3 regions of the Solibacillus sp. R5-41 genome follow, and region 2 is predicted to be linked to each of the others. Evidence: a T-box and tRNA genes for the amino acid it is inferred to sense, from the RefSeq annotation. Region 2 holds a T-box; the other regions hold tRNA genes.

Region 1 (3,244 bases), 1.0 Mb from region 2:
GATGACCCGTACGGGATTCGAACCCGTGTTACCGCCGTGAAAGGGCGGTGTCTTAACCGCTTGACCAACGGGCCTACATTCTATGGCGGAGAAGGAGGGATTCGAACCCTCGCACCGCTTACGCGATCTACACCCTTAGCAGGGGCGCCCCTTGAGCCACTTGGGTACTTCCCCATAGAATAAAAATGGCTCCGAAGGTAGGACTCGAACCTACGACCAACCGGTTAACAGCCGGTTGCTCTACCACTGAGCTACTTCGGAATAATTATGATGTTTTAATGGTGGGCCTAAATGGACTCGAACCATCGACCTCACGCTTATCAGGCGTGCGCTCTAACCAGCTGAGCTATAGGCCCTTAAAATGGAGCGGGTGATGAGAATCGAACTCACGACATCAGCTTGGAAGGCTGAGGTTTTACCATTAAACTACACCCGCATTATGGTGGGTCAGGACGGAATCGAACCGCCGACACTTAGAGCTTCAATCTAATGCTCTACCAACTGAGCTACTGACCCATAATACTCTTCCATAAATATAAATGGCGGTCCCGACCGGGATCGAACCGGCGATCTCCTGCGTGACAGGCAGGCATGTTAACCGCTACACCACGGGACCATTTGGTTGCGGGGACAGGACTTGAACCTGTGACCTTCGGGTTATGAGCCCGACGAGCTACCACTGCTCCACCCCGCGACAATATTACTTTATTCTATTCTTTATCCTATTGAACACCATTACTTTTAAAAAATGGAGGAGGTAGAGGGATTCGAACCCCCGCGCGGTGTTACCCGCCTGTCGGTTTTCAAGACCGATCCCTTCAGCCGAACTTGGGTATACCTCCATGAATCATTCAATTTACTGGTGGACCTTACAGGACTCGAACCTGTGACCGGACGGTTATGAGCCGTCTGCTCTAACCAACTGAGCTAAAGGTCCTTTAAGATGGCGGCGGAGGGAGTCGAACCCACGACCTTTCGGGTATGAACCGAATGCTCTAGCCAGCTGAGCTACACCGCCAGGATCTTTATATGGTTAAAATTGTTTGGTGGAGCCTAGCGGGATCGAACCGCTGACCTCCTGCGTGCAAGGCAGGCGCTCTCCCAGCTGAGCTAAGGCCCCATGAAATGGTCGGAATGACAGGATTCGAACCTACGACCCCTTGGTCCCAAACCAAGTGCTCTACCAAGCTGAGCTACATTCCGAAAAATATCATTAAAATTTATATGGCGCGCCCGGCAGGAGTCGAACCCACAACCTTCTGATCCGTAGTCAGACGCTCTATCCAATTGAGCTACGGGCGCATATTTATTTAAAAGAAAATGGTGCCGAGGGCCGGAATCGAACCGGCACGGTGATCACTCACCGCAGGATTTTAAGTCCTGTGCGTCTGCCAGTTCCGCCACCCCGGCATATTTGGAGCGGAAGACGAGGTTCGAACTCGCGACCCCCACCTTGGCAAGGTGGTGTTCTACCACTGAACTACTTCCGCATATGCTTAAGAATTTTTTATTCTGACAATGTATTTAATTTAATGGTGCGGGTGAAGGGAGTCGAACCCCCACGCCTTGCGGCGCTAGATCCTAAGTCTAGTGCGTCTGCCAGTTCCGCCACACCCGCAGCAGACATATATAAAACTGGTGAGCCATGAAGGACTCGAACCTTCGACCCTCTGATTAAAAGTCAGATGCTCTACCGACTGAGCTAATGGCTCTCTAAATGGTGCCGGCGAAAGGAGTCGAACCCTCGACCTACTGATTACAAGTCAGTTGCTCTACCAACTGAGCTACACCGGCATTTAGAAATGGTGGAGGATGACGGGCTCGAACCGCCGACCCTCTGCTTGTAAGGCAGATGCTCTCCCAGCTGAGCTAATCCTCCTGGGTAATATGCCTAGCGATGTCCTACTCTCACAGGGGGAAGCCCCCAACTACCATCGGCGCTAAAGAGCTTAACTTCCGTGTTCGGTATGGGAACGGGTGTGACCTCTTTGCCATCATCACTAGACAATTTAAAAGACAAGATTTATTATATCGTATTTACTAATAAAAATCAATACTTTATTGGTAAAAAATAAATTTTATTCTTTCAAAACTGGATAAACGTTTCATTGAAAATGTGCAATAAATTGTGGTTAAGTCCTCGACCGATTAGTATTCGTCAGCTCCATATGTCGCCACACTTCCACCTCGAACCTATCTACCTGATCGTCTTTCAGGGGTCTTACTTACTTGCGTAATGGGAAATCTCATCTTGAGGGGGGCTTCATGCTTAGATGCTTTCAGCACTTATCCCGTCCACACATAGCTACCCAGCGATGCCTTTGGCAAGACAACTGGTACACCAGCGGTGTGTCCATCCCGGTCCTCTCGTACTAAGGACAGCTCCTCTCAAATTTCCTACGCCCACGACGGATAGGGACCGAACTGTCTCACGACGTTCTGAACCCAGCTCGCGTACCGCTTTAATGGGCGAACAGCCCAACCCTTGGGACCGACTACAGCCCCAGGATGCGATGAGCCGACATCGAGGTGCCAAACCTCCCCGTCGATGTGGACTCTTGGGGGAGATAAGCCTGTTATCCCCGGGGTAGCTTTTATCCGTTGAGCGATGGCCCTTCCATGCGGAACCACCGGATCACTAAGCCCGTCTTTCGACCCTGCTCGACTTGTAGGTCTCGCAGTCAAGCTCCCTTATGCCTTTACACTCTACGAATGATTTCCAACCATTCTGAGGGAACCTTTGGGCGCCTCCGTTACTCTTTAGGAGGCGACCGCCCCAGTCAAACTGTCCGCCTGACACTGTCTCCTACCCCGTTAAGGGGCATGGGTTAGAAGTTCAATACAACCAGGGTAGTATCCCACTGACGCCTCCTTCGAAGCTGGCGCTCCGAGATCTCTGGCTCCTACCTATCCTGTACAAGTTGTACCAAAATTCAATATCAGGCTACAGTAAAGCTCCACGGGGTCTTTCCGTCCTGTCGCGGGTAACCTGCATCTTCACAGGTACTATAATTTCACCGAGTCTCTCGTTGAGACAGTGCCCAGATCGTTACGCCTTTCGTGCGGGTCGGAACTTACCCGACAAGGAATTTCGCTACCTTAGGACCGTTATAGTTACGGCCGCCGTTTACTGGGGCTTCAATTCGTAGCTTCGCTTGCGCTAACCACTCCTCTTAACCTTCCAGCACCGGGCAGGCGTCAGCCCCTATACTTCACCTTACGGTTTTGCAGAGACCTGTGTTTT
Region 2 (3,244 bases):
GCTAAAAATATTCATTGAGGTACCACAAATCATCACCGGAATTTGTGATGTAAATGCTTCTCCTACAATCCCCCCAATTAGAGAATCTATAGGCATATCTAGAGAGGCAGCGCTAGTCATTAATTTAATTACTCTTCCTATTGAGGCGTTGCTACGAGTGTGAATGATAATCCAATTGTTAATGTCGTTGATACCAAAATTGATTTTTTCATTTAAATAGCCCCCATTTAGTAAATCGTACTCTAATACGAAATTTAATAGTATCGTTTATATTTTTTTGTACACTCAATCCATTATTTTTACTTACCAACATTAAACATCCCATTGACAAATTACATCATTTACCATATCATTCTATTAATTTACATGAGGGGGGATTTTATGATTCGATTGTTAACAAACGCAGACCATGAAGTATGTATGGCTCTAGTCCAACAGCAGCCTGCTGAAAACTTATTTATTATCGGGGACATCGAGGCTTTTGGCTATGATCAACCATTTCAAAAAATTTGGGGACAATTTGAAAAGGATACACTAGTTGCGGTATTGCTCAAATATGACAGCAATTATATTCCATATGCACAGGGTCCTTTTGATGTAGATGGTTTCGCATCCATTTTTAATTCGGATGAAAAGGCGAAAGAGTTATCAGGTTTAAAGCACTTAATAGACCAATTAGAGCCTAAAATTAACAAAACGTTTACGAGTAAAAAAGAGCTGTTTTACGCCAAATGCACCGTGTTACAGCCCCTCTACCCTACTGCTGATTTAACTAATGTGGAACGTCTAACATTGGATGCAATTGAGGAAAACATCGCTTTGATTCATTCCATTCCCGAATTTGCAGGGAGTCCTTCTACTGTGGAAAGCAAACTACGTGCGGAAGAAAACAAAACTGGTCGCACATACATTATGCGTGAAGGTGACGTTATGGTATCCACCGCATCTACAACCGCAGAGAATAGCATGTCTGCTATGATTGTTGGTGTTGCCACACGTGAGGGCTATAAGAAAAAAGGCTATGCATCAAAATGTATGCAAAAAATATGTGGTGAGCTGCTGGATGAGGGAAAATCGCTATGCCTCTTTTATGACAACCCAGCTGCCGGTGCAATTTATAAGCGTTTAGGATTTGAGGATATCGGAATTTGGAATATGATTCGGTACTAAATTATTTGTGCACCAGGTGATTAATTTTCCGAATTTTCAACTTAAAATCTTGAATTTCATTAAAAAAATGATATAGTAATTTATAAATATTAAATCAATGATGTGATCAAGTAAATAAGAATTGTGAACTAGAGAATATAACCTTGGCTGAGAGTTATATCACCCCTTCTTATTGAACCCTACCACGGAGATGTTACTTAAAAACTAACCGAGTCGTTTCGTTACAAACGTATAGAGGACTTAATAATTTTTATTAATGTCGAACTAAGGTGGTACCACGTCTATGAGCATAAAGACGTCCTTTTTGGACTCTTTATGCTTTTTTTATTTTCATCTCACATTCTTAGGAGGAACAGAAGATGGCTCAAAAAACGAATGATTTTTCTAAATGGTATATTGAAACGATACAAAAAGCCGATTTAATGGATTATACCCCAGTTCGCGGCTGTATTGCATTTAAACCAGACGGCTATGAAATATGGGAGCATATTCAAGCAGAGATGGATAAACGCTTTAAAGAAACTGGGCACCGAAATGCATACTTTCCAATGCTAATTCCAGAATCTTTCTTCCAAAAAGAAAAGGAACATATTGAAGGATTTTCACCAGAACTCCCTTGGGTAACGGAAGCTGCAGGAGAAAAATTAGAAGAACGGTTAGCACTACGCCCTACTTCCGAAACAATGATTGGCCATTTATATTCAAACTGGATTAAAAGTTATCGAGATCTTCCTGTCTTGATTAATCAATGGGCAAATGTATTCCGCTGGGAAAAGAAAACTCTGCCGTTTATTCGAACTTCTGAATTTTTATGGCAAGAAGGTCATACTGCTCATGTGGATGAAGAAGACGCACGGAAAGAAACAATGCAAATGTTAGCAATTTATAAGGACGTTGTAGAGGGATTGCTTGCCATTCCAGTATATGACGGGCAGAAAACACCTTCAGAACGCTTCGCTGGTGCAATCGATACATTCTCAATCGAAGCAATGATGAAAGACGGGAAAGCCGTACAAGCAGGTACTTCACACTATTTAGGCACAAAATTTGCGGAAGCATTTGATATAAAGTACTTAACAAAGGAAAATAAGCATGACTATGTGCATACAACGTCTTGGGGAACATCAACACGTTTAATCGGTTCTGTCATCATGGTTCATGGCGATCAACAAGGACTTGTTTTACCACCGAAAATAGCACCGACTCAAGTTGTTTTAATTCCAGTTGGCCCATGGAAAAAGAATCCTGCAATTATTGAAAAATTAGATGAAATCTTTGCAGTGTTAAAAGCAAAAGGCATCCGCGTTCGTCTTGATGATTCTGATCAATCACCAGGCTTTAAGTTTAATGAGTGGGAATTGAAAGGAGTACCTGTACGTATTGAACTGGGTCCACGTGATTTAGAAAATAATCAAGCTTTAATGAAGGCCCGTGATGAAGATGAGAAAATTTCCTTCCCTTTAGAATCGATTGTTGAAAGCATTATTAATGAACTTGAAACAATGCAAACGCGCCTTTTACAAAAAGCAAAAGCTTTCCGCGCAGATAATTCATACCATCACATCGATACAATCGAGCAGTTAAAGCAGCATCTCGTACAATCCGAACAAAACGCAACAATTCCTGGTTGGATCTTAGCAGGTTGGTGTGGAGACGACGCTTGTGAAACACATGTAAAAGAACAAACAAAATTCACAACTCGAAACATACCATTCGACCCACCACAAATAAAACAAACATGCATTCATTGTGGTAAAGAAGCTAAACATACAGTTTGGTTTGCTCGTGCGTACTAATAATATTCGTTTTTGAACTTTTGGATTTCATTGTTTGTACACCAATTACGAAATGTAACAAGAGCGCCCCCTATTCAGGTGGCGCTCTTGTTGATGTTGTTCATAATTTCCAAAACATGAATTGAATTGTAGTGAAATATAAATAGTTTGTACGTCTGGTACAAAAATTTCACCGAATAAGTGGCTGCCAAACATTTAGGTCTCCTCGTCTATGCCACTTTCTTTTGTTTCTGATCTAAAAAATAACTATAGAAAGTGAGCAAACTTGCACAAACTGC
Region 3 (3,244 bases), 1.0 Mb from region 2:
TTAAAATCAAGCTCTCGATAAAATAAAATTTGTTGCAGTCGGTCAATATCGGCATCACTATAATGCCGATAACCATTTTCCCCGATTTCAGAAGGAATCAATAACCCAATTTCATCATAGTACCGGAGCGCCCGTTTACTCACCCCAGACAGTTTTGCTAATTCATTAATAAGCATTCCATCACCTCTATGTTTTACTATAAAGGATAACGTAACGGTAAGGTCAATGGTAAAGGAAATTTTTTTTGTAGGAATTGGACAATTATTCCCTGATCACTAATATTGAATCTTTCTACTGAAATAAAAAATTGGATGATAAAAAGCGCTGCATACGTTTTATACGTATGCAGCGCTTTTCTACATTTTATGATGACCCGTACGGGATTCGAACCCGTGTTACCGCCGTGAAAGGGCGGTGTCTTAACCGCTTGACCAACGGGCCTACATTCTATGGCGGAGAAGGAGGGATTCGAACCCTCGCACCGCTTACGCGATCTACACCCTTAGCAGGGGCGCCCCTTGAGCCACTTGGGTACTTCCCCATAGAATAAAAATGGCTCCGAAGGTAGGACTCGAACCTACGACCAACCGGTTAACAGCCGGTTGCTCTACCACTGAGCTACTTCGGAATAATTATGATGTTTTAATGGTGGGCCTAAATGGACTCGAACCATCGACCTCACGCTTATCAGGCGTGCGCTCTAACCAGCTGAGCTATAGGCCCTTAAAATGGAGCGGGTGATGAGAATCGAACTCACGACATCAGCTTGGAAGGCTGAGGTTTTACCATTAAACTACACCCGCATTATGGTGGGTCAGGACGGAATCGAACCGCCGACACTTAGAGCTTCAATCTAATGCTCTACCAACTGAGCTACTGACCCATAATACTCTTCCATAAATATAAATGGCGGTCCCGACCGGGATCGAACCGGCGATCTCCTGCGTGACAGGCAGGCATGTTAACCGCTACACCACGGGACCATTTGGTTGCGGGGACAGGACTTGAACCTGTGACCTTCGGGTTATGAGCCCGACGAGCTACCACTGCTCCACCCCGCGACAATATTACTTTATTCTATTCTTTATCCTATTGAACACCATTACTTTTAAAAAATGGAGGAGGTAGAGGGATTCGAACCCCCGCGCGGTGTTACCCGCCTGTCGGTTTTCAAGACCGATCCCTTCAGCCGAACTTGGGTATACCTCCATGAATCATTCAATTTACTGGTGGACCTTACAGGACTCGAACCTGTGACCGGACGGTTATGAGCCGTCTGCTCTAACCAACTGAGCTAAAGGTCCTTTAAGATGGCGGCGGAGGGAGTCGAACCCACGACCTTTCGGGTATGAACCGAATGCTCTAGCCAGCTGAGCTACACCGCCAGGATCTTTATATGGTTAAAATTGTTTGGTGGAGCCTAGCGGGATCGAACCGCTGACCTCCTGCGTGCAAGGCAGGCGCTCTCCCAGCTGAGCTAAGGCCCCATGAAATGGTCGGAATGACAGGATTCGAACCTACGACCCCTTGGTCCCAAACCAAGTGCTCTACCAAGCTGAGCTACATTCCGAAAAATATCATTAAAATTTATATGGCGCGCCCGGCAGGAGTCGAACCCACAACCTTCTGATCCGTAGTCAGACGCTCTATCCAATTGAGCTACGGGCGCATATTTATTTAAAAGAAAATGGTGCCGAGGGCCGGAATCGAACCGGCACGGTGATCACTCACCGCAGGATTTTAAGTCCTGTGCGTCTGCCAGTTCCGCCACCCCGGCATATTTGGAGCGGAAGACGAGGTTCGAACTCGCGACCCCCACCTTGGCAAGGTGGTGTTCTACCACTGAACTACTTCCGCATATGCTTAAGAATTTTTTATTCTGACAATGTATTTAATTTAATGGTGCGGGTGAAGGGAGTCGAACCCCCACGCCTTGCGGCGCTAGATCCTAAGTCTAGTGCGTCTGCCAGTTCCGCCACACCCGCAGCAGACATATATAAAACTGGTGAGCCATGAAGGACTCGAACCTTCGACCCTCTGATTAAAAGTCAGATGCTCTACCGACTGAGCTAATGGCTCTCTAAATGGTGCCGGCGAAAGGAGTCGAACCCTCGACCTACTGATTACAAGTCAGTTGCTCTACCAACTGAGCTACACCGGCATTTAGAAATGGTGGAGGATGACGGGCTCGAACCGCCGACCCTCTGCTTGTAAGGCAGATGCTCTCCCAGCTGAGCTAATCCTCCATGGGATATTAAGAACTGATTCCTTAGAACTTCAAAACCTAATTGTTAAGGACAAGATTTATAATATCAAGATTTTGAGTGAAATGCAATAGTTTTTTATAACTTTTTTTAAAAATATTATTATTTTTTTAAAAGTTGATATTTGCTAGTTAAACTTGTTAATTAGAAAAATTTAAAAGGCATAACGAAAGTTTAATACGATTACAATTATTTATCAACTACTATTTCCAAATATTTCACTTAACAATCCATTATGATTCAAAATATAAGTAATTGTTTATAAAATCGTGTTTATTTTTCGACCATAATCCCCCTATTTATACACTTAATGAAAACCAGCTTCGCCACTTATCGTTAATTTTAAGAGCTAACTGTCTTATTCCAAGAGTCTTTGTTTGATCGTTTATCTAAGGGATTTTGATATAGAATCATAATAAATTGCCTTCGTTTGGTTATCGCATTCTTTTTGTAGCATGAATAGCATTGCTGCACAAATAAATGGTCAGATCATTATTCATATTCATACATCAATTCGCTTGATATAGAAGCTCTATCAACATGATTTCGGCTAATTAAGCCCAGTAGAGAACCTCACTTACTTTCGATCTATAAAAGATATAGAAAATTAATCGAGAGTGAATTGTTGGCAATGAAATGACGACACAACAGTTAGAAAGATGATTATTGAAGTAGCCTGTTCTTCATTCAATTGATATCACCTAAGATAAAAAATGGCGTTCGTCACAATTTTCCTATCTCAATCACAATACATCGAGATTGAGATAGGAAAAATATTAGGGAAGGAATAATAGATGGTCCCAAAAGAGATGAAAAATACTGTTGTAAAAGTGGTTCAATGTTATTCAAATGATACTGATATTGATACTTAGGATTTTGAGAAAGATGAACTTGTATTTCTAAAAACATTGATTTCAAATAATGTACAGAGGTTATTAAATTAGTGAGGGAACCCACTTAATACTTGAGTCCCCTCGTAC

Evidence for each region. The T-box of region 2 lies ahead of proS (proline--tRNA ligase). A T-box ahead of a tRNA ligase gene usually reads a tRNA of that ligase, here a tRNA-Pro.
Region 1: it encodes a tRNA-Pro, which carries the amino acid that the T-box ahead of proS (proline--tRNA ligase) is inferred to sense. The anticodon was not compared.
Region 3: it encodes a tRNA-Pro, which carries the amino acid that the T-box ahead of proS (proline--tRNA ligase) is inferred to sense. The anticodon was not compared.

Annotation. Positions count from the first base shown of each region.
Region 1 covers NZ_CP024123.1:3,370,133-3,373,376, forward strand. The annotation lists tRNA gene CSE16_RS16665 (tRNA-Glu) at 3-74, opposite strand; tRNA gene CSE16_RS16670 (tRNA-Ser) at 84-174, opposite strand; tRNA gene CSE16_RS16675 (tRNA-Asn) at 187-261, opposite strand; tRNA gene CSE16_RS16680 (tRNA-Ile) at 280-356, opposite strand; tRNA gene CSE16_RS16685 (tRNA-Gly) at 363-436, opposite strand; tRNA gene CSE16_RS16690 (tRNA-Phe) at 441-516, opposite strand; tRNA gene CSE16_RS16695 (tRNA-Asp) at 541-616, opposite strand; tRNA gene CSE16_RS16700 (tRNA-Met) at 620-694, opposite strand; tRNA gene CSE16_RS16705 (tRNA-Ser) at 750-842, opposite strand; tRNA gene CSE16_RS16710 (tRNA-Ile) at 861-937, opposite strand; tRNA gene CSE16_RS16715 (tRNA-Met) at 945-1,018, opposite strand; tRNA gene CSE16_RS16720 (tRNA-Ala) at 1,045-1,120, opposite strand; tRNA gene CSE16_RS16725 (tRNA-Pro) at 1,127-1,203, opposite strand; tRNA gene CSE16_RS16730 (tRNA-Arg) at 1,226-1,302, opposite strand; tRNA gene CSE16_RS16735 (tRNA-Leu) at 1,322-1,410, opposite strand; tRNA gene CSE16_RS16740 (tRNA-Gly) at 1,416-1,490, opposite strand; tRNA gene CSE16_RS16745 (tRNA-Leu) at 1,534-1,618, opposite strand; tRNA gene CSE16_RS16750 (tRNA-Lys) at 1,637-1,712, opposite strand; tRNA gene CSE16_RS16755 (tRNA-Thr) at 1,719-1,794, opposite strand; tRNA gene CSE16_RS16760 (tRNA-Val) at 1,804-1,879, opposite strand; rRNA gene rrf (5S ribosomal RNA) at 1,890-2,005, opposite strand; rRNA gene CSE16_RS16770 (23S ribosomal RNA) at 2,129-3,244, opposite strand, start outside.
Region 2 covers NZ_CP024123.1:2,353,335-2,356,578, forward strand. The annotation lists gene CSE16_RS11405 (GNAT family N-acetyltransferase) at 382-1,170, shown strand; T-box leader at 1,259-1,476, shown strand; gene proS (proline--tRNA ligase) at 1,530-2,966, shown strand; gene CSE16_RS11415 (MFS transporter) at 3,176-3,244, opposite strand, start outside.
Region 3 covers NZ_CP024123.1:3,366,795-3,370,038, forward strand. The annotation lists gene CSE16_RS16560 (MerR family transcriptional regulator) at 1-176, opposite strand, end outside; tRNA gene CSE16_RS16565 (tRNA-Glu) at 370-441, opposite strand; tRNA gene CSE16_RS16570 (tRNA-Ser) at 451-541, opposite strand; tRNA gene CSE16_RS16575 (tRNA-Asn) at 554-628, opposite strand; tRNA gene CSE16_RS16580 (tRNA-Ile) at 647-723, opposite strand; tRNA gene CSE16_RS16585 (tRNA-Gly) at 730-803, opposite strand; tRNA gene CSE16_RS16590 (tRNA-Phe) at 808-883, opposite strand; tRNA gene CSE16_RS16595 (tRNA-Asp) at 908-983, opposite strand; tRNA gene CSE16_RS16600 (tRNA-Met) at 987-1,061, opposite strand; tRNA gene CSE16_RS16605 (tRNA-Ser) at 1,117-1,209, opposite strand; tRNA gene CSE16_RS16610 (tRNA-Ile) at 1,228-1,304, opposite strand; tRNA gene CSE16_RS16615 (tRNA-Met) at 1,312-1,385, opposite strand; tRNA gene CSE16_RS16620 (tRNA-Ala) at 1,412-1,487, opposite strand; tRNA gene CSE16_RS16625 (tRNA-Pro) at 1,494-1,570, opposite strand; tRNA gene CSE16_RS16630 (tRNA-Arg) at 1,593-1,669, opposite strand; tRNA gene CSE16_RS16635 (tRNA-Leu) at 1,689-1,777, opposite strand; tRNA gene CSE16_RS16640 (tRNA-Gly) at 1,783-1,857, opposite strand; tRNA gene CSE16_RS16645 (tRNA-Leu) at 1,901-1,985, opposite strand; tRNA gene CSE16_RS16650 (tRNA-Lys) at 2,004-2,079, opposite strand; tRNA gene CSE16_RS16655 (tRNA-Thr) at 2,086-2,161, opposite strand; tRNA gene CSE16_RS16660 (tRNA-Val) at 2,171-2,246, opposite strand.